One region of the Bacillus sp. C-3-6 genome, then DNA from elsewhere that is predicted to be linked to it. Evidence: riboswitches for the same ligand, from Rfam matches in the RefSeq annotation. Region 1 holds a riboswitch; each other region holds the start of a gene.
What was found. A riboswitch is a leader RNA that binds a small molecule or an ion and turns the genes downstream of it on or off. The one in region 1 is predicted to bind lysine.

Region 1 (5,045 bases):
AGTTTTCCGATATATTTTAATTATTTTATTTTACAAAAAAGGAATTGCCCATCCGAACAACTCCTTTTTCTATTTAAACAAGCTCTTTAATACGTATGCGATCGTTCCCAATAATATTTTCATATGTTTCGCGTTCCACAACTACTTGCGATGTTCCGCCTTTTGCAAAGACAACGGCTGGTCTTCGAATCCGATTGTAATTATTCGCCATCGAGTACCCGTAGGCTCCTGTACAGGAAACTGCTAGTAAATCAGCAGAAGCGACTTTCGGTAAATGAATATCCCAAATCAACATATCTCCGCTCTCACAACATTTCCCCGCAATCGAAACGAGTTCCTCATTCTCATCATTCCCTCGATTCGCTAACATTGCTTCATAACGCGCACTATATAAAGCAGGTCTTAAATTATCTGTCATTCCACCATCGACTGATACATATTTCCGAATACCAGGAATATCTTTCACAGACCCAACTGTATAAATTGTTGTCCCAGCATCACCTACAATGCTACGGCCTGGTTCAATCCATATTTCTGGCAATGGATATTCACATACAGTAAATTGTTCTCTCACTGCACTTGTTACAGCTCGCACATATGTCTCAAGAGTTAACGGTGTATCCGACTCTGTGTAGCGTATTCCAAATCCCCCGCCTACATTTAACACTTTTACTACATAGTTTGTTTGCTCTCTCACTTCTTCTAAAAATTGGCGAAGAACTTCAATCGCTCGAACAAAGCCAGCTGTTTCAAATATTTGCGATCCGATATGTGAATGAATCCCTAGCACATTATAATTGGATTTTTGTAAAGCAAATCCAATTGCCTGTATCGCTTGACCGTTTGAAACGCCAAATCCAAATTTCGAATCATCTTGGCCTGTTGTAATATATTCATGTGTGTGCGCCTCTACTCCAGGCGTTACACGAATTAATATGTTCACAAACTTTCCATGTTGCATCGCTAAATCGTGTAAAACTTCTAATTCAAAGAAATTATCTACGACAAAACAACCGATATTCGCCTGAAGAGCCATCACTATCTCTTCTTCTGTTTTATTATTTCCATGAAAATGAATACGTGATGCTGGAAATCCTGCTTGGAGCGCAGTATATAATTCTCCTCCAGAAACAACGTCTAATGACATATTCTCTTCACGAGCTACTCGGCACATCTCCATGCACAAGAACGCCTTGCTTGCATATGCTACTTGATAAGAGAAACCACTTTCTTTAAAAGCACGATGAAATGCTCGGCATTTTCCTCGAATAGACTCTTCATCGTATACATAAAGTGGTGTTCCGTATTGCTTTGCTAGCTGCGTCGTATCGCACCCTCCAATTTCTAAGTGTCCTTGCCCATTAATTCGGCTTGTGCCGTGTAAATACATTTAAATTCCTCCCTTATTTCCTCTAAAACTCATAACCCCAATCTTCTATTCATTGCAGCACGCTTTTAGATAGACAAAAAACGCGCGGAACAATGTTCACACGCGTTTCTTATTAGGAAAAATATATATTGAAAAAATAAACGAGTTGTTATCTCCTCAAAATAAGAAACCGCATCAACATCTCCAAATAGCTCTCCATAAAATAAATCTTATGACAGTACTACATTTATTCAATGTAGTCCCAATATATGAATAAGATGGTTATTCTTATATTTCGGCAATAGTCCCTTTCAGCCTATGATCACAGATTCCATGAAATCTCCCATAGCTTACTCTTTCCTATCGCGGCCTCTACCTTTGAGAGTAGATGAGGTAAGTCTATTTAATTTTCAAACATCTAATTGTTGCTATTAACAATACCAAAGGACCATTTTATTTGTCAAACAATTTTTTATATTGTTTTTTTACAGTTTAATTTTGCATCATTTGGTAAGCGCTTTACTGAAATCTTTTTCACTTCCCATTCGCCTTCTTCGTTATTAAATGTAATCGTTACCTTCTCAAATGGGGGAGCAATTTTCCCAGCAACACGTTCATACTTTGTCACTTCAATACTTGCTTGAAATAAATATGTACCGCTATACACTTTTTTTAAACTAATAATTTTAGGACATTGATACGGTTTCAAACTTCCATATTGTTTTTCAATTGCTTTATTTATTTTTGGAAATAAAACAGAATAAAGTGCATCTTCCATAAGAGGTGCATCATATTGAGCTATTGACACACTCGGTGAGGTAAAAAGTATAACACTACTACATGCTATAAAATATAATAATTTTCGCATTATAACCTCCGTATTATCACGCGATTCTTTCTGCGTACGATAATTATCATACATAGAAATTCTGTTTTATTGTCTCCCACCACTCTTTTTCTACTCGATTATTATAAAAAAGCCCACAACTCTCTTTTATTTTCGTATAATGATACTCATAGTATAATAATCATAATAACAAAGGACTGTTCGTATATATAAAATGAGTCGTTAAGCAAACTGACTCACAAGAACTGTCATGCTTTTTAGGAGAGGAGTATATTATGCTACAACATCTGTTTCCAAAACTGCGATTTGCACTCGTTGCAGTCGTTTTACTATGGATTAAAACATATATTGTGTACAAGCTAGCATTTGATATTAAAATTGATAATTTCTTTGAAGAATTCATGCTTTTTATTAATCCACTAGCTGCGTTACTTTTATTTTTCGGCTTAGCTTTACTTGCATCTAAGCACCGAAACCGAATTATAATTGGAATCAGTTTTATACTGTCATTTATTTTATTTGGAAACGCAATGTTTTATGGGTTCTATAACGATTTCGTTACTTTCCCGGTTTTATTCCAAACAAACAATATGGCTGATTTAGGGACAAGTATAAAAGAACTCTTTACGTACAAAACATTACTTTTATTTGCAGATGCAATTATTTTAATGTTTATTTCGCGTAAATTCCCATCATTTGGCGACAAAACACCACTTTCCCGCTCAGAGAAGCGAACTTTCTTTAGCGGTGTAACAGCTTTATTAGCACTACAAATTGTTGTATCAGTTATTTATAAACCACAAATGTTCTCGCGCTCATTTGACCGTCAAACTGTCGTAAAGAATTTAGGTTTATACACATATCATCTATTTGATATTACACTTCAATCCAAGTCTTCAGCTGAGCGTGTATTTGCAAGTGGGGATGGATTTTCTGAAATCAAAAACTATACAGACTCAAAAGACAAACAAGTTGATAAAAACTTATTTGGAGCTGCAAAAGGTAAAAATGTAATTTTAATTTCAATGGAATCTACACAAAGCTTTGTTATTAATAAAAAAATAAATGGAAAAGAAATTACCCCATTTTTAAATGAATTTATTAAGGATAGTTTCTATTTCGATAACTTCTATCATCAAACTGGACAAGGCAAAACTTCTGATGCTGAATTTATCGTTGAAAACTCACTTTATCCGCTAGATCGTGGTTCTGTATTCTTTACTCATGCAACAAACGAATACACAGCGACACCAGAACAATTAAAGAAATACGGATATTCTTCTGCCGTCTTCCATTCAAATGATAAAACGTTTTGGAATCGGGATGTAATGTATCCTGCGCTTGGATATGATCGTTACTTTAATTTAAATGATTACGCAGGAACGGAACAAATGTCTGTCGGTTGGGGATTAAAAGATAAACAGTTCTTTGAACAATCTATTCCAAAGTTAAAATCTTTACCGCAACCGTTCTATACAAAATTTATTACATTAACAAATCATTTTCCGTTTCTTCTAAATCCGGAAGACCAATATGTTGATGAATTCAACTCAGAAAGTGGTGTTGTAAACCGCTACTTCCCAACTGTTCGTTACACAGATGAAGCTCTTAAATTATTTATTAAACAATTAAAAGAAGAAGGACTGTATGATAATTCCGTTATTGTCATTTATGGTGATCATTATGGTATTTCCGAAAATCATAACGCAGCTATGGCACAGTTCCTAGGAAAAGATACTATTACACCATTCGATTCTATGCAATTACAACGAGTTCCTCTTATTATTCATGTGCCTGGTCAAGAAGGCAAAGTTGTTTCTAAAGTATCTGGTCAAATTGATATTAAACCAACGCTCCTTCATTTACTTGGTATTAAAACAAATAAATCCGTTGAATTTGGAACTGACTTATTTATTAAAGAAAAAGACCCGCTTATGGTAATGCGTGATGGTAGCTTTGTTTCTGAAGAGTATGTTTATACAAAAAATATGTGCTACAAAAGAAGTACGGGTGAAGAAGCTGATATGACGCTATGTCAGCCGTATATTGAAAAAACAAAAACAGAATTAAAACTCTCCGATAAATTAATTTATGGAGATTTATTACGTTTCGATCCTAATAATCAATATAAAACTGGAACGATGACAACGAAATTTGAATAGTAAAGGAAGCAACTTTATACAAGTTGCTTCCTCTTTTTATTTTCACTTAATTTTTAAATCATCCTTCTATGAAATCTTTCACAAATTGGTAATTTCTTTCGTATGAGGAATAAATTTATGGTATGATAAAATAAGTAAACTTTCATACACTAATTAAGAATTTATTACAGAAAGCAAGGGATCAGATTTTGTATAGAGCAGCTATTCCAAACTTATTTACGCTCGGAAATTTATATAGCGGATTTTTATCAATCGGCTATGCATCTTTAGGATATTATAAATCAGCTGCTATTTTAGTACTTATCGGGATGATGTTAGATAGTCTTGATGGTCGTGTTGCTCGTTTATTACGTGTTGATTCACAAATGGGAAAAGAGCTCGACTCGCTTGCAGATGTCGTAACATTTGGTGCAGCACCTGCTGTTTTAATGTATTACACATCTTTCTCAAACTACGGAATCATCGGATTATACATAGCGGGATTATTCCCTCTTTTCGGAGCATATCGTTTAGCACGATTTAATGTAACACCATCTTCTACTTCAATGAAATATTTCACTGGAGTACCGATTACAGCAGCGGGAGGGCTTGTTGCTTTCTTAACATTATTTTCACATACCATTCCAAAAATCGTTCTTATTACCGTATTTGTAACGTTCGCATTTTT
Region 2 (5,045 bases), 330 kb from region 1:
GTTAAAATATCTTTTCTTATTATGAAAATAAAAAGTACGGTTCCACCTTACTAATTCTTGTCCATATTCATCTCGCTCAGCTATGTTTTGTATCGTAAATGGGATTTCCTCTCCTCGTTCCGAGAAAAACATTCGAAACTTCGATGCAATTTTTAATATAAATTTCACGAAAAAAGAGCCACCGTAAATTTCATCCATCTTTCCTTCACCTGTAAAACTATTCTCTTCTGTAATCGCATAACGCTTCTGCAATTCAGGATGAAGATTTTTATAGGTATCCCCTAATAATCGTTCATATATATTAGCCATACACTTATCCCTTTCTCGCCCTATTGCAATTTTTCGCTCTTGGTAAATCGAAACTATTTATATAACCGACAATTGATAACCCCATTAGAAGAACATTTAATGTAATCGGATTAAACGGCCCTGTAAAGCTTGCAATATTCGTAAATCCTGCCGCTAATGTTAAAACTAGTAATACAATAATATGCAGTATAAATAATTTTCGTTTTGTTATTGGCAACAGCCATACAACACCGAAAATTATTTCTAACACCCCAATTATTTTAAGTATATATACACTATTTTCATTTGAACCGATTAATACAGAAAGCATCTTTACTTCTTCTAAATGAGTAAAAAGTAGTTTTGGCACTATCCCTTGATATATCCATACAAAAGCAAATAAAAAACATACGAGCCAATACGTCATTGTTCTTCTAATTAGTAACCTAGGATGAAGCCCCTTTTCTAACCATAATTTTAAGGCATCAAAACTCCAAGCAGTCGCCCAACCTAATAACGGACGAAAAATATAGGAATCTATCACATTTCCTATACGACCAAATCTTGTATCATAATCATATTGTGTCTCAAAATGGATGTATTCTTTATTCGGCGTATACTTCCAATAACCACGTCCTATTTTAATAAGAGATAATGTATTATCCGTCCAAAATTTTAAAGAAGAAATTCTTTCACCAGTTTCTTTTCTTATTTCACCTATTGATTCCCCTTCTCCAGCTATTTCAAGCCCAAATCCAATCTTTGTTTTATACAAAAACTTCTGTGGTTCTCCTTCTTTTTTCTCTAAATACGAAATTTCAGTAAAGCGAGCATCCCACTCTGTATGTATATCTGGTTCTTGCGTATATTCCCATAATTTTCCCATCGTCGTGTTCATTTTTGTCGCAACATAAATAGGCTGTTTCCTTTTCATTCTCCCACCTCCTATGCACTATAAGTTTAATGTACATGCAATGAATTTATTTTGCTACATTTTTCACAAACTCCCTCAGAAAAAGAAAGAATTTTTAAAATATATACAAAACACTTGATTCCCCGAAAAATTTAAATTATTATAAAACAAATGTTACCAACAACTTCATAAATCAAACACTCTCGCCTAAAACGTGAGATAGAGGTTGCGATACTTATGAGTATTCTAATGGAGACACAGAGATGTCTATGAACTTAGATGAAAGGAAGTATTGCCGAAATTGATAAGTTTCTCTGCATTTATCAATTGGGGCTGTTTTCGAATAGAAACAGAACTGTCATATGTACAGACGTGTACGTATGAAGAGCTATCTACAAAAAAGAGATATCATTTTTTATGATATTCCTTTTTTGGCGGTTTTTTTATTAGCTCCGTTTTCTGTTTCCCTTTTCCTGTAACAGCACCATCCTCACTTATTTGAGATGGTGTTTTTTGTTTGTCTTTCTGGTAACTACAGGAGTATTGGGATTTATATATTTCCTAATCTATTCTTAAAAATAGACGAAAGAAGGAATTTGTAATGGAAACAACTGTTCAAAAATTTGGTGGCACTTCTGTCGGAAGCGTCGAGCGCATTCAACATGTAGCAAATTTAATTATTGAAGAATATGAACGAGGTCATAGCGTTGTCTCTGTCGTTTCAGCAATGGGAAAAAGCACGGATGAACTTGTCGCACTCGCTAACGTTATTACAGAAAATCCAAGTAAACGTGAAATGGATATGCTTCTATCTACAGGAGAACAAGTAACTATTTCATTATTAACAATGGCACTGCAAGCAAAAGGCTATCGTGCAATTTCATTAACAGGGTGGCAAGCTGGTCTTACGACAGAATCTGTACATAGTAGTGCACGGATTACTGACATTCATACAGATCGTATTCAATCTTATCTTGCTGAAGGCACAATTGTTATCGTAGCTGGTTTCCAAGGTATAAGTGTAGAAAATGAAATTACAACGCTTGGCCGTGGTGGCTCTGATACGACTGCTGTCGCACTAGCCGCTGCACTTAAAGCAAAAAAATGTGATATTTATACGGATGTGACAGGCGTATATACAACGGACCCACGAGTTGTAAAAGACGCTTACAAATTAGACGAAATTTCTTATGACGAAATGTTAGAGCTTGCTAATCTCGGTGCTGGCGTATTACACCCGCGCGCTGTTGAGTTTGCTAAAAATCATAACGTAGTTTTAGAAGTTCGCTCAAGTATGGAACAAGAAAACGGAACAATTGTAAAAGGAGAATGTAACATGGAACAACAATCAATCGTTAAAGGTATTGCATTTGAGGATAACATTACACGTGTCACAATTAAAGGACTAGAACAAGGCTCGCTTTCAACAGTTTTCTCTACATTAGCAGCAGCACACATTAATGTAGATATCATCATTCAAAGTATTACAAATGAAGGAACTGTACATCTCTCTTTCTCCATTCACTCGAATGATTTAAGAGAAACTTTAAAAGTTTTGGAACAAAATCAAGAAACTCTCCACTACGAATCTGTAGAACATGAAAATCACTTAGCAAAAGTATCAATCGTAGGATCTGGCATGGTATCTAACCCTGGTGTCGCTGCAAATATGTTTACTACTTTAAAAGAAGAAGATATTCATATTAAAATGGTAAGTACATCAGAAATTAAAGTGTCTGTCGTTATTGACCGCCTTCATTTAGTAACAGGGGTTGAGGCGCTACATCAATCATTTATGGCGAAAATTGGGCCTTTAGTACAAATGAGCTAATTTGATATGCTCAGTAACACTTATAAAAAAATCATATTAATCTACTTCCTTCCTATTAAATAAAAGCTGTTCGTTAACAAGATGCTATATGACATATAAAAAAACACCTTGTCACATTTTCCTATACTATGACAAGGTGTTTTTGACTGAAAGGAATTTGTAACTACTTAGTAGTATAATTATGAGGATGATTAAATAATAAATTTTTATACATAAGGAGATAAGACTATGGCAAAAAACAAATTACTACGAATGGACAATGTCAGCATCGTTGTAGAATCCCTTGATGACGCAATCTCTTTCTTTGAGGAGATTGGCTTGAATCTCGAAGGTCGAGCCAATGTCGAAGGTGAATGGGCTGGTCGCGTAACTGGACTCGGTTCTCAGTGCGTAGAGATTGCTATGATGGTCACTCCAGATGGCCACAGCCGAATTGAACTTTCGCGATTTCTCACCCCTCCTACTATAGCAGATCACCGAAAAGCTCCTGTAAACGCCCTCGGTTATCTACGCGTCATGTTCACCGTTCAAGATATTGACGAAATGGTATCCAGACTCACTAAGCATGGTGCAGAGCTCGTTAGCGAAGTAGTTCAGTACGAGAACTCGTATCGTCTCTGCTACATTCGTGGAGTCGAAGGAATTTTAATCGGTTTAGCGGAAGAACTCGGTAATAAATAAGCAAGTGACGTTTTATAAAAAGGCACTATCATTGAATAAAACGTAGACTCTTAAGCGATTTTATTATTATATTTTGAACCCCGTCCTAGCTTTAGAACGGGGTTATGCTTGTTTGAGCTTTTAAAATTAAATAACTTTATTATCATTTTACATATAGATTTCAAGGATCTACCCAAATAGCTTTCATATTACCGATATCCTAAAATCATTATAATACAATGAAAATATTCGTTATACCCTTTCCTAGGAAATATAACTAACTCTTCTCACTTTTTATCACATATATCTTTTCACTCTTTCTCTTGAAAAAACGATCTATATTCATTCAAAATAACTTTCTTCACATTCGAATAAAAAACCATCATGAATAGTGCAACTCCTAATACAAATACTTGTATTCCTTCATAATCAATGAATGCACTCATAATTAGCAATCCAAACCCAATATAAAAGCCAAAATCATTCTCTTTCTCAAAATCCTCATCTTCTTCATCAATATGTATTTTTTCTTTAATATTCTGTTTCCCTTTTATTAACTCATCAAGCGTAACATTGTACATTTCGCTTAGTAAAATTAGATTATCAATATCAGGATAACTTTTATCATTTTCCCATTTGTACACTGCTTGCCTCGTCACACCAATCTTTTTAGCAACATCCTCTTGCGAAAACCCCTTTGATTCTCGTAGTTTTTTTAGCTGCTCTCCTATGCTCATAACGTCCCCTCCTTTAACAAATTATTACATAAAAAGAGATATAAATGAAAGAAACCATTAGTAAAACTCTCTGTAAACCATTCGTTTACACAATTAAAAAAAGAGGGAATAGCTCTATATTTAAGCTATTCCCTCACTTCTATTAAAACAGATGAATGTTTTCTTTTTTACAAGCTGCACGTAAATCGTCAGGCCATACAGAAGATTGAACTTCACCGATATGTGCTTTACGTAAGAAGTACATGCACATTCTTGATTGTCCAATGCCACCGCCGATTGTTAATGGTAGTACGTCTTCTAATATACCTTTATGGAAATCATACTCACGTTTGAAGTCTTCACCAGTTTTCGTTAACTGCTCATCAAGCGATTTACTATCAACACGAATTCCCATTGATGATAACTCAAATGAAGATTGTAGTACTGGGTGCCAGAATAAAATGTCACCGTTTAATTTCCAATCGTCATAATCAGCTGCGCGTCCGTCATGCTTTTCACCTGAACGAAGTGCATCACCAATTCCGATAATGAAGACTGCACCGTGTTCTTTTGCAATTGCATGTTCACGATCTTTCGGTGTTAATTCTGGATATTTATCTTCTAATTCTTGAGAAGT
Region 3 (5,045 bases), 520 kb from region 1:
CCTCCAAATATTCTCTTTTCCCAAAGGTCACGTTCACCACCAGGGTAAGCAGATACGCTTCCATTAGATAGCAACGTTTCAAATTGACTTTTATATACTCCTTGTTCAAACAATGCTTCAGCAACACTTTTCATACTCGAATCTAGTCTGTCTGGATGAAAGTGTAAAGCGATCCTTGCATGAGATTTTAAATTAGCGACAGCTTCTTCAAATATTTCATCTGTAATATTACACATGTTAAGTATATGATTAATTGTTGCTTTAGCCCCACGTTTTTCGTTCTCTGCATATTTTGAAATATACTCTAAAGCAAATAATTGAGATCTTGATAATTCCATAATCAAACCTCTCCTTTAATTAAAATGACCTTAATCATTTCAATTAAAAGTGCATTTTTTCCTTCTTATGCAACTAACCTAATTTATTGAACAAAAAGTACTTTAATACAGTCTAATTACAGATACGAGCATTCTTTACGGGTAAATCCACACATTCTACAGAAATGTGATATCCTAGCCATCGCTCAGCAATATGTTCAAATGATAAAACAGATCCCGTTGTAAAAAAACGATGCTTCGGATTCAGATTGTCAGACAAAATTCCTTTGTGCTGTAAAATGGTACTTAACTCTATCGCTGTTTCTTCTGCAGAACTAATAATCGTTACAGCCTCTCCTAGTTCCTTTTTAATATAGGACTCTAAAAGTGGATAATGCGTACATCCAAGAATTAACGTATCTATATCTTCTTTCGTTAATGGAAGTAAAGCTTGTTTCACTTGCTGCGTGACATATGCTATATCTTCTAATCGATTTTCTACAACTGTAGCTAAAGTCGGACACGCATGACTATACACTTCCAAATATGTATCAAGCTCATGTAATGCTTTTTCATACATATTAGATTTTATCGTACCTACAGTTCCAATTACTCCGATTTTCTCTTTCTTTGTTACTTTAATTGCCGCTCTTGCTCCTGGATGTATAACGCCAATAACTGGAATGGAAAGTGCTTCTTGCAGCGCAGTCAATGCAGCAGCTGCAGCAGTATTACATGCTACGACTAGCGCTTTTAATGGAAACTGTTTGAGGAACTCAACCATTTCAAATACGAAAGATTGCACCTCCTCTACACTTCTTGGCCCATACGGGCAACGCTTATTATCACCAATATAATAAATGCTTTCTTTAGGCAATTGTCTTATAATTTCGCTCGCAACTGTTAATCCCCCAACTCCCGAATCTAACACACCTATTACTGAATGTTTATGACATACAGACATTTATTTCATCCCCTTTTCAATCATCTAGCGCCAATAACATGTATTATATTACGAAAATTCAAATATCACATAACAATCCCTCTTACTTTTAATCACAAACTCTTCTCTATAATCTGATTATTACTATATCCATTGACGTATAAAAATACATTTGTTACTCTTAAAGACGTTAATTTAATATTTAAATCCTCATTCGTATCTCGGTGAGGTAGAGGTTGCAATCATTAAGAGTATCATTTCAGGAGATGTAGTGGCATTGATGAAGGAATGAGAAAGGAATGGTTGCCGAAGTAAGTCGTGTCCACCATGCACGCTTGCTGGGTCTGCATTTAATAAGTGCAGAACTGTCACAAACGTTTCGTTTGTGGAGAGCTATCGAGAGGTATGTCGTGGGTTTCTTATAAGATAGAAAGCATGTAGCGGCAGATTACGTGCTTTTTTTGTTTTGTTTGGGACTTCTCTTCTCTACTAAGAAGACATACATATCTCCTCGCTTGACTTGGTTATACTAACTTTGGAGGTATTTTCTATGCAACAAAAAAAATGGGGCTTTTGGGTACTAACAGCTTTCGTTGTCGGTAACATGGTTGGCGCTGGTATTTTCATGGTGCCAAGTACGTTGGCACAAACAGCAAGCCCACTCGGTGTCACTTTAGCTTGGTTAACAACAGGGTTTGGTGTTTTAATGCTAGCTCTTGTTTTCGGTAATTTAGCAATTCGTCGTCCTGATTTAACGACAGGACCACAAAGTCATGCATATGCTTTATTCTCAACACCAAAAAAGAAAAAAATGGCTGGATTCAGTATGGTATGGGGATATTGGGTTGCAAACTGGGCAAGTAACGTTGCCATCATTACATCATTTGCGGGATATTTATCACTCTTCTTCCCAATTATGAAAGATACGCGACTACTATTTTCAATCGGTTCTTTTAACATAGAAGTCGGAAAACTAATTACATTTATGATTTGTTCCATCTTACTTTGGGGAACTCATATTATATTAACAAATGGTGTAAGCGGAGCTGGAAAACTAAACTTCTTAGCAACAACAACGAAAGTAACTGGATTCCTTTTATTCATCGTCGTTACGTTATTTGCATTCGAAGCTTCTAAATTTGGACAATGGTACACACCGATGATTGATAAATCAGGTGCATCACACGGTCTTCTTTCACAAGTAAATTTAGCTGCTCTTACAACGCTTTGGGCGTTTATCGGAATTGAATCAGCCGTTCTTTTATCAAACCGTGCTGTTTCTCCAAAAACGGTAAAACGTGCAACAGTTGCGGGATTACTTATTACAGTTGCGATTTACTTAGGAATTACAATTTTAACAATGGGTGTACTTCACGTTGATAAATTACAAGCTTCTGAACGTCCATTAGCAGATGCATTAAACGCTGCAATGGGTCATGGCGGCGGGAAACTGATGGCATTACTTGCTCTTACTTCCCTGTTCGGTTCTATCTTAGGCTGGATTTTATTAAGCTCAGAAGTACCATATCAAGCAGCAAAAGAAGGTTTCTTCCCTTCCTTCTTCACGAAAACAAATAAAAAAGGAAGTCCAATTTACTCATTACGATTAACAAACATTATGTCGCAAGTGTTCCTATTCTCAACATTATCAGGAACCATTGCGGAAGCTTATACATTCGTTATTACCGTATCAACACTGGCCTACCTCATTCCATATCTCGTTTCACCAATCTTCCAGTTAAAACTAGTCGCAACTGGTGAAACATATAAAAATGAAATGCGGGCAAGAATTACAGATGGCATAGTCGCAGTTATCGCACTTTGCTACGCACTATGGGTTATTAAAACCGGCGCATCCGATATAAAAACGTTCCTTCTCGGAATTGGTTTATTCGTAATCGGATTTGCTTTCTATCCATTAATGAATCGTGATCAGAAAAAAAATAACGAAAAGAAAAACGGGCAAGTTGCATAACGCAATTTGCTCGTTTTTTCTTTTGTAAAACATATATAATAGAACAAAGAGGTGAAAAACATGTCAATCGAATCGCTATGGAGCAGTCGCTTCCAACAACATATTCAAAATATCATTACATACTTTGCACGTATGATTAACGGTTTACTATATAGCTTTATCTTTATTTCATGCGTTGGTGCATATTATTATGCTCAGTTTCTAAAAGCATCTCCTTCTAAAGGAATATCTTTAATAATTATAACGATTGTACTTACATTCATTATAACGAGATGCCCTATCCGTACATTTATTCAAAAACCTGATGCTGTCTATTTACTAGCACTAGAAGAGAAGTTAACATCTTATTTCAAAAAATCTCTTCTATACAATTACATCATTCAGCTTTTCCCATTGTTATTTACGTTCCTTATTCTCGTTCCACTTGCTATGCAATCATTGCAATTAACGGTTCCTTTTTTATGTACAATCTTTATCATGTTAATGATTACGAAAGCCTGGAACATGTACATACATTGGATGTGGCGTGATAGTCACGAAAAAAACATATGGCTAATCATTCGTATTACTTGTAACGCCCTAATCATTTTCATGCTGTTTTATTCCGCAAATGTTCTCATATTAGGCGGATTACTCTTACTACTTGCTTTCCTACTTCTATATACAAAAAAACAGCCTACAAAACGAATACCGTGGGATTACATAATCGAGCAAGAAGAAAAAATGAATGTTCGTTTTTATCAATTCGCTAGCATCTTCACTGATGTTCCGCAACTGAACAAACAAGTAAATAAAAGAAAATGGCTTACAAATTGGATTGAACCTTTATTACATAAAAAAAGAGCAACTTTCTTCTATTTACATACATTAGCATTTTTACGCGGGAATGATTATTTCGGTATATATATTCGCTTAGGATTGCTCGGTGCTTTCGCCTTATATTTCATACCAAATATATACGTAAAAGGCGCTATCGCTTACATCGTTCTATATATGATTTCTATGCAGCTCCGTTCACTGTGGAAATATTTTTCGGGAAATATTATTGTAGCATTATATCCAATCCATACTGAAGAAAGGATGAAGCAATTTCTTAGCTTAATCTTTATATTGCTAAGCATTCAACTCATTGTATTTTCGAGTGTTATACTCATTGCTACAGGTCAATTTTTACATAGCCTTATCATTATGATTGTCGGGTTACTCTGGATCAAATTTATTATTGTACCAAAAACGAAGCAACGCGTTTCTTCGTTTTAACGAAAAGAAATATCTTAAAATCCAAGGAGCAAATAAATTATCTCCTTGGATTTTTTATTTTGCTTCCTCAAACAAGAATCACTGAAACAACCGATATTTTATGATTTTTACATACAAAAACGATAATACATGTTTACGTCCTAATAAAAAGGGTATTTATTAAATTAACAGGGCAAAGAAAGTGGAGGGAATGAAAAAATATGAATTCAAGTTTCACTTTATAAAAGGCATTGCTCAAGGATGATTCTGGAACCGACAATATAATGTAAGGAGCTGAATGCAATGAGTAAAAAAATTGCTATTTTAATAACGGATTATTTCGAGGACACAGAATACACAGAGCCGGTAGCAGCTTTTAATCAAAAGGAATATGAATTAACAACCATTGAAATGGAAAAAGGGAAAACAGTACACGGTAAGCAAGGAAAAAGTGAAGTCGTAATTGATAAAAGTATTGATGATGTTTCTCCAGAGAACTTTGATGCCCTCTTCATACCAGGTGGATTTTCCCCTGATATACTCCGTGCAGATGAGCGTTTTGTACGTTTTA
Region 4 (5,045 bases), 1.5 Mb from region 1:
ATTTTATATTTCTCATCGAATGAAAAGCCTTTTGAAATAACAGTCGCTTTTAACATGCGAGGCCATTCTAGTATTCTCTCTATCTCTCTAAACATTTCTTCCACAACGTTCACCTCTATTAATATATGTACAAACTCCCTAACACTTCATGCTCTCGTTTATTTCCACCTTTAAACTCTACTGCAAATGGATATTCGCCATTCTTATTCAAATGTTCTAGTACTAGCCCTTCTCCAATCGGTTCACAAAACTGCACATGAATATTTCCAAACACTACACTTTGACTCTCAGCATTCCATTTTTCATTTTTCACAACTGAGCTTGTAGATAGTCCCATTACTTTTTTCCATTTCCGTACTGTTTCTCGAACGTTTTTTACTGCGTAATGAATCGTTTCAATTTGTTGCACTTTGTTTTTATGTTCAGTGATCGTCCCACTGTTACGTAAATCGTTTCTTCTTTCTTCGTCCGTTTCATTCCACTGTATAAAGAAAGGTAATTTCGGTCCGTTCTCTTCTTGCTTAACAAATAACATTTTCCATTCTAAAAGCCGGCCATCTTTTCTCATGCGTTTCCCTTCAAATGGCCCTATCGTATGTAAGCCGTACTTATTAAAGTTAACTGCTAGCTCCTCAATTGCATCTGTTCGGATCGCGATTTGTAGCATTCCTTCTCCATTTTGTAGTTTCACCACTGTTTCTTGTACTAATGGATTTTCTGCTTCTTTCGCTTTTTCTTCATGCTGAACTGCTAAAAATTCTATAGATGATAAATCAAAATAACTTAAACTATTCCAAGTACCCCAAGTAGTATGCTCTCCGCCTAGTGCGGTATGAAATCCAAGCTTCTGCATTTGTTTTGCCGCTTCCTCCGGTGTAGATTGCACTGCGTGAACGAGATGATCAAATGCTAACATATTCTTTCTCCCCTTTCTCTCCATCCTTTTATTGTATATTTTATTTTTCTTTCATTCAATTCAAAAACTTTAAAACCTAGTTGATTTATACGATTAATATGTATTATAATGAAACAAATTTAATTATTGCTGATTGGAAAAACCAAAGGCACTTTTCTCATACGGGAAAAGTGTCTTTTTCATTTATTATTACAGGAGGATTATTTATGCAGAAATTAATTGTCTTTGCTATTATTGGATTTTTCGCTCAATTGATCGATGGAGCACTCGGAATGGCGTATGGGGTAACGTCTACTTCACTATTATTAATGTTTGGTATTGCACCGGCTGTAGCTTCCGCATCGGTTCATTTAGCTGAAGTCGTTACAACTGCAGCTTCTGGCGCATCTCATATCAAATTTGGAAACGTTGATAAATATACAGTTTCCAGGCTTACATTACCTGGGGCAATCGGCGCATTTGTTGGGGCATGTTTTTTAAGTAACTTGCCTGGAGATGTAATCAAACCGTACATTTCCGTATTTTTATTTACTTTAGGGGTTTATATTTTATTACGATTCATCATTCAAAAACAAATTGTCACTTCAAATAAGCGTATGTCTGCAAAACAACTTGTACCGCTTGGTTTATTCGCTGGGTTCGTTGATTCAACTGGTGGCGGTGGTTGGGGGCCGATTACGACCCCCGTTCTTCTAGCAAGAGGAAATGAAGCTAGAAAAGTTATTGGATCTGTAGATACGAGTGAATTTCCTGTTTCACTTGCTGCAACAATTGGCTTCTTCATCTCACTTGGCTGGGAACAAGTAAGCTGGGTTTGGGTATTTTCTCTCATGCTCGGTGGTATCGTAGCGGCACCAATCGCGGCATGGCTAGTTCGCATCGTTCCTTCTCATTTACTTGGCGTATTAGTTGGTGGTCTTATTATCTTTACAAACATTCGTACACTGCTTACTACATTTAAAGTGGATCCAACTATTATTTCACTTTCTTACGTTGCAGTTGGTCTTGTCGTTATTATTTCTATTTTCATTGCTGTTCGTAATCATTCCAATCGTCCTAATACGTCAACGGCTGAGTATCCGAATGATCAGAAGCAAATGCTACCATAACTATAAGAAATACCGCCCAATTTAGAGCGGTATTTTTTATTTTTCTATTTTCCAATTAATCATCGTTTCTGTAGCATTTACTCTCTTCATATGTAACTTTTCTAAAACACGCATCGAACTATAATTATCTAGAAGTGTCTCTGCAATTATTGTTTCTACCTCACCTGTTTTGAAAGCCCAATCGATTAGTTCTTTTACAGCTTCTGTTGCATAGCCCTGATTCCAATATTTCTCAATGAATCCATAGCCAATTTCTACTGTTTGATCCTCGTTTGGTTTCCCTTTAAACCCAATATCACCTAAAATGCTATCATCTTCTTTTCGAAGAACATACCACGCCCCCCATGGCAATAAAGTTGCATCTTGTTTTACATTCTTTACATGCCCTACAATATGCGGGCCGCTATTGTATCCTTGCTCGTTAGCGACTTGAATCCTCTCTTCTGTACACGGCACTATATAGAGCCTTTCTGTTTCTAATTTCATTTTGATTTCCCCTTTTTGCTTAAACGTTACTCTAATTATAACAAATAATATGGCTTTATTATGAATGTCGAATTATATTTTTCTGAATTTTCTTTTAATTTAGAGGGTTTTTCAATATTTTTTGCGAAACATTTGTATAACAATTTTTTCTTTGCTTATTGCTACATAATAGTAGGTTCGGGTGGAGTTTTGCAAGCGTTTCCTATACAATAACCGATATTTTTTGACTTTTCCTAACAAAATATCTTGCAATATATTCAGAAAGTCATTACAATTGCCATATATTAAAAATCTTAGCAATATATAAATCCTCATCAATCCGATGAGGTAGAGGTTGCGACTTTTAATAGTAAAACGGACGAGACACAGAGAATGTCAGCTGACTCCGTTTGAAAGGAAAAGTTGCCGAAGTTTATATTTCTTCTCTGGAAATATGAGCTGGGGCTGTCTCCGAAAGGAACAGAACTGTCACGTTTACAAAATTACCGTGTAAACGTGGGGTGCTATCTTAACGGAAGGGTATGATGGGGTGGTTATTTGTGAAACGTTCCGCCAAATTCCTTTGGCGGTTTTTTGTATTTTTCTCCCCCGCTCCTTCCTAACCTACAAGAAAAGGAGTGTTGAACATGAATAGCGCAACAAATCAATCTACCTCTAAAACGCAAACTACACAAGGACAAGGTGAATTAAAACGCGGATTAAAATCTCGTCACCTTACGATGATTTCTCTCGGTGGTACAATTGGTACCGGACTATTTCTTGCCAGCGGTGGTGTCATCCATACAGCTGGACCTGGTGGCGCATTAATTGCATACGCCGCAATTGGAATTATGGTTTATTTTTTAATGACAAGCTTAGCTGAACTTGCAGCTTACATGCCTGTTACTGGATCTTTTAGCACGTATGCAACAAAATTTGTTGATCCATCACTTGGCTTTGCACTTGGATGGAACTATTGGTATAACTGGGCAATTACGATTGCTGCTGAACTTGCAGCCGTAACATTAATTATGAAATTTTGGTTCCCAGATACCCCTTCTCTTATTTGGAGCGGATTATGTTTAGCTATTATTTTCCTTTTAAACTATTTATCTGTTAAAGGGTTTGGTGAATCTGAATATTGGTTCGCACTTATTAAAGTAGTTACAATTATTATCTTTTTAATTGTTGGTTTCATGATGATTTTTGGAATTATGGGCGGTGAAACGGTTGGATTTAAAAACTTCACTGTTGCAGATGCACCATTTAACGGCGGTATCATGGCAATTATCGGTGTGTTTATGGCAGCTGGTTTCTCATTCCAAGGTACTGAACTATTAGGAGTAGCTGCTGGTGAAACGTCTGATCCAGAACGTAATATCCCAAAAGCAATTCGTTCAATCTTTTGGCGTATTCTTTTATTCTATATCCTTGCGATTCTCGTTATCGGTTTATTAATTCCTTATACAACTGAAAGCCTTGCTGCAAGTGATGTTACAGTAAGTCCGTTTACACTTATTTTTGAAAAAGCGGGCGTTGCCTTTGCTGCTTCTGTTATGAACGCTGTTATTTTAACTGCTGTACTATCTGCTGGTAACTCTGGTATGTATGCATCAACTCGTATGCTTTGGGATTTAGCACGCCAAGGAAAAGCACCAAAGTTTCTTGGTAAATTAGATAGCCGCGGTGTACCTGTTAACGCGTTAATCGTAACGTCAATTGTTGGTAGTATTGCTTTCATTGCTTCTTTATTCGGTGATGGTGTTGTATACATTTGGTTATTAAACGCATCCGGAATGTCTGGTTTTATCGCATGGGTTGGAATTGCAATTAGTCATTACCGTTTCCGTAAAGCATATATCGCACAAGGAAAAGATTTAAATGACTTACCATATAGAGCAAAATGGTTCCCATTCGGTCCAATCTTCGCATTTACACTTTGTATCATCGTAATTTTAGGACAAAACTACGGCGCATTTATGGGTGAAGCAATTGATTGGAACGGTGTACTCGTTTCTTACATCGGTTTACCACTCTTCTTAGTACTATGGTTAGGTTATAAATTTACGAAAAAAACAAAAGTGATTCCACTTGATAAATGTGAACTAAAATAAAGTGAAACGAGCAAACAAATTTGTTTGCTCGTTTTTTGTTGCAAACCTCTTTACTTCCCTATTGCTCCTGTTTTTGCAATAATAAAGGAAATATAAATAAAGGTTGGGATATAATGAACATTCGCATTACTGATGAAGCGAAAGCAGCTATACATAGATTAGAACGTGAAGATAAAAAAATCGTTCGCATTAGAGGAACAATGACGAACTCTTGTAGTATTTTCGTTGATGTCGATTTAATTTGGGATACATATAACGCAGATGATGTTGTATATGAAGATGCAGAGCTTATCGTACAAATGGATTCATTCACGAAAGACTACACTGGTGATACGGTGAAACTTGATTATAAGACGACAGGTTTTAGTGTTACGACTCCGAGTGAGACTTTGGTTTATGGATTGTCGATTAAAAAATAAAAATTGTTTTCATTTGACCACC

Region 2: linked by a shared signal. The riboswitch ahead of ACW0JX_RS08945 (aspartate kinase) and the one ahead of lysA (diaminopimelate decarboxylase) in region 1 are both predicted to bind lysine.
Region 3: linked by a shared signal. The riboswitch ahead of ACW0JX_RS04525 (amino acid permease) and the one ahead of lysA (diaminopimelate decarboxylase) in region 1 are both predicted to bind lysine.
Region 4: linked by a shared signal. The riboswitch ahead of ACW0JX_RS14970 (amino acid permease) and the one ahead of lysA (diaminopimelate decarboxylase) in region 1 are both predicted to bind lysine.

The regions. Positions count from the first base shown of each region.
Region 1 covers NZ_CM137247.1:1,393,810-1,398,854, reverse strand. The annotation lists gene lysA (diaminopimelate decarboxylase) at 74-1,390, opposite strand; lysine riboswitch at 1,571-1,752, opposite strand; gene ACW0JX_RS07235 (DUF3888 domain-containing protein) at 1,842-2,237, opposite strand; gene ACW0JX_RS07230 (LTA synthase family protein) at 2,492-4,378, shown strand; gene pssA (CDP-diacylglycerol--serine O-phosphatidyltransferase) at 4,567-5,045, shown strand, end outside.
Region 2 covers NZ_CM137247.1:1,719,457-1,724,501, reverse strand. The annotation lists gene ACW0JX_RS08955 (DUF4166 domain-containing protein) at 1-309, opposite strand, end outside; gene ACW0JX_RS08950 (DoxX-like family protein) at 314-1,222, opposite strand; lysine riboswitch at 1,414-1,600, shown strand; gene ACW0JX_RS08945 (aspartate kinase) at 1,803-3,032, shown strand; gene ACW0JX_RS08940 (VOC family protein) at 3,261-3,713, shown strand; gene ACW0JX_RS08935 (helix-turn-helix domain-containing protein) at 4,004-4,429, opposite strand; gene asnA (aspartate--ammonia ligase) at 4,572-5,045, opposite strand, start outside.
Region 3 covers NZ_CM137247.1:878,197-883,241, reverse strand. The annotation lists gene ACW0JX_RS04535 (DUF3626 domain-containing protein) at 1-338, opposite strand, end outside; gene racE (glutamate racemase) at 451-1,281, opposite strand; lysine riboswitch at 1,483-1,664, shown strand; gene ACW0JX_RS04525 (amino acid permease) at 1,811-3,235, shown strand; gene ACW0JX_RS04520 (ABC transporter permease) at 3,296-4,495, shown strand; gene ACW0JX_RS04515 (type 1 glutamine amidotransferase domain-containing protein) at 4,778-5,045, shown strand, end outside.
Region 4 covers NZ_CM137247.1:2,899,915-2,904,959, forward strand. The annotation lists gene ACW0JX_RS14950 (aminoglycoside phosphotransferase family protein) at 1-104, opposite strand, end outside; gene ACW0JX_RS14955 (VOC family protein) at 119-916, opposite strand; gene ACW0JX_RS14960 (sulfite exporter TauE/SafE family protein) at 1,015-2,025, shown strand; gene ACW0JX_RS14965 (GNAT family N-acetyltransferase) at 2,062-2,511, opposite strand; lysine riboswitch at 2,832-3,025, shown strand; gene ACW0JX_RS14970 (amino acid permease) at 3,138-4,604, shown strand; gene ACW0JX_RS14975 (iron-sulfur cluster biosynthesis family protein) at 4,718-5,023, shown strand.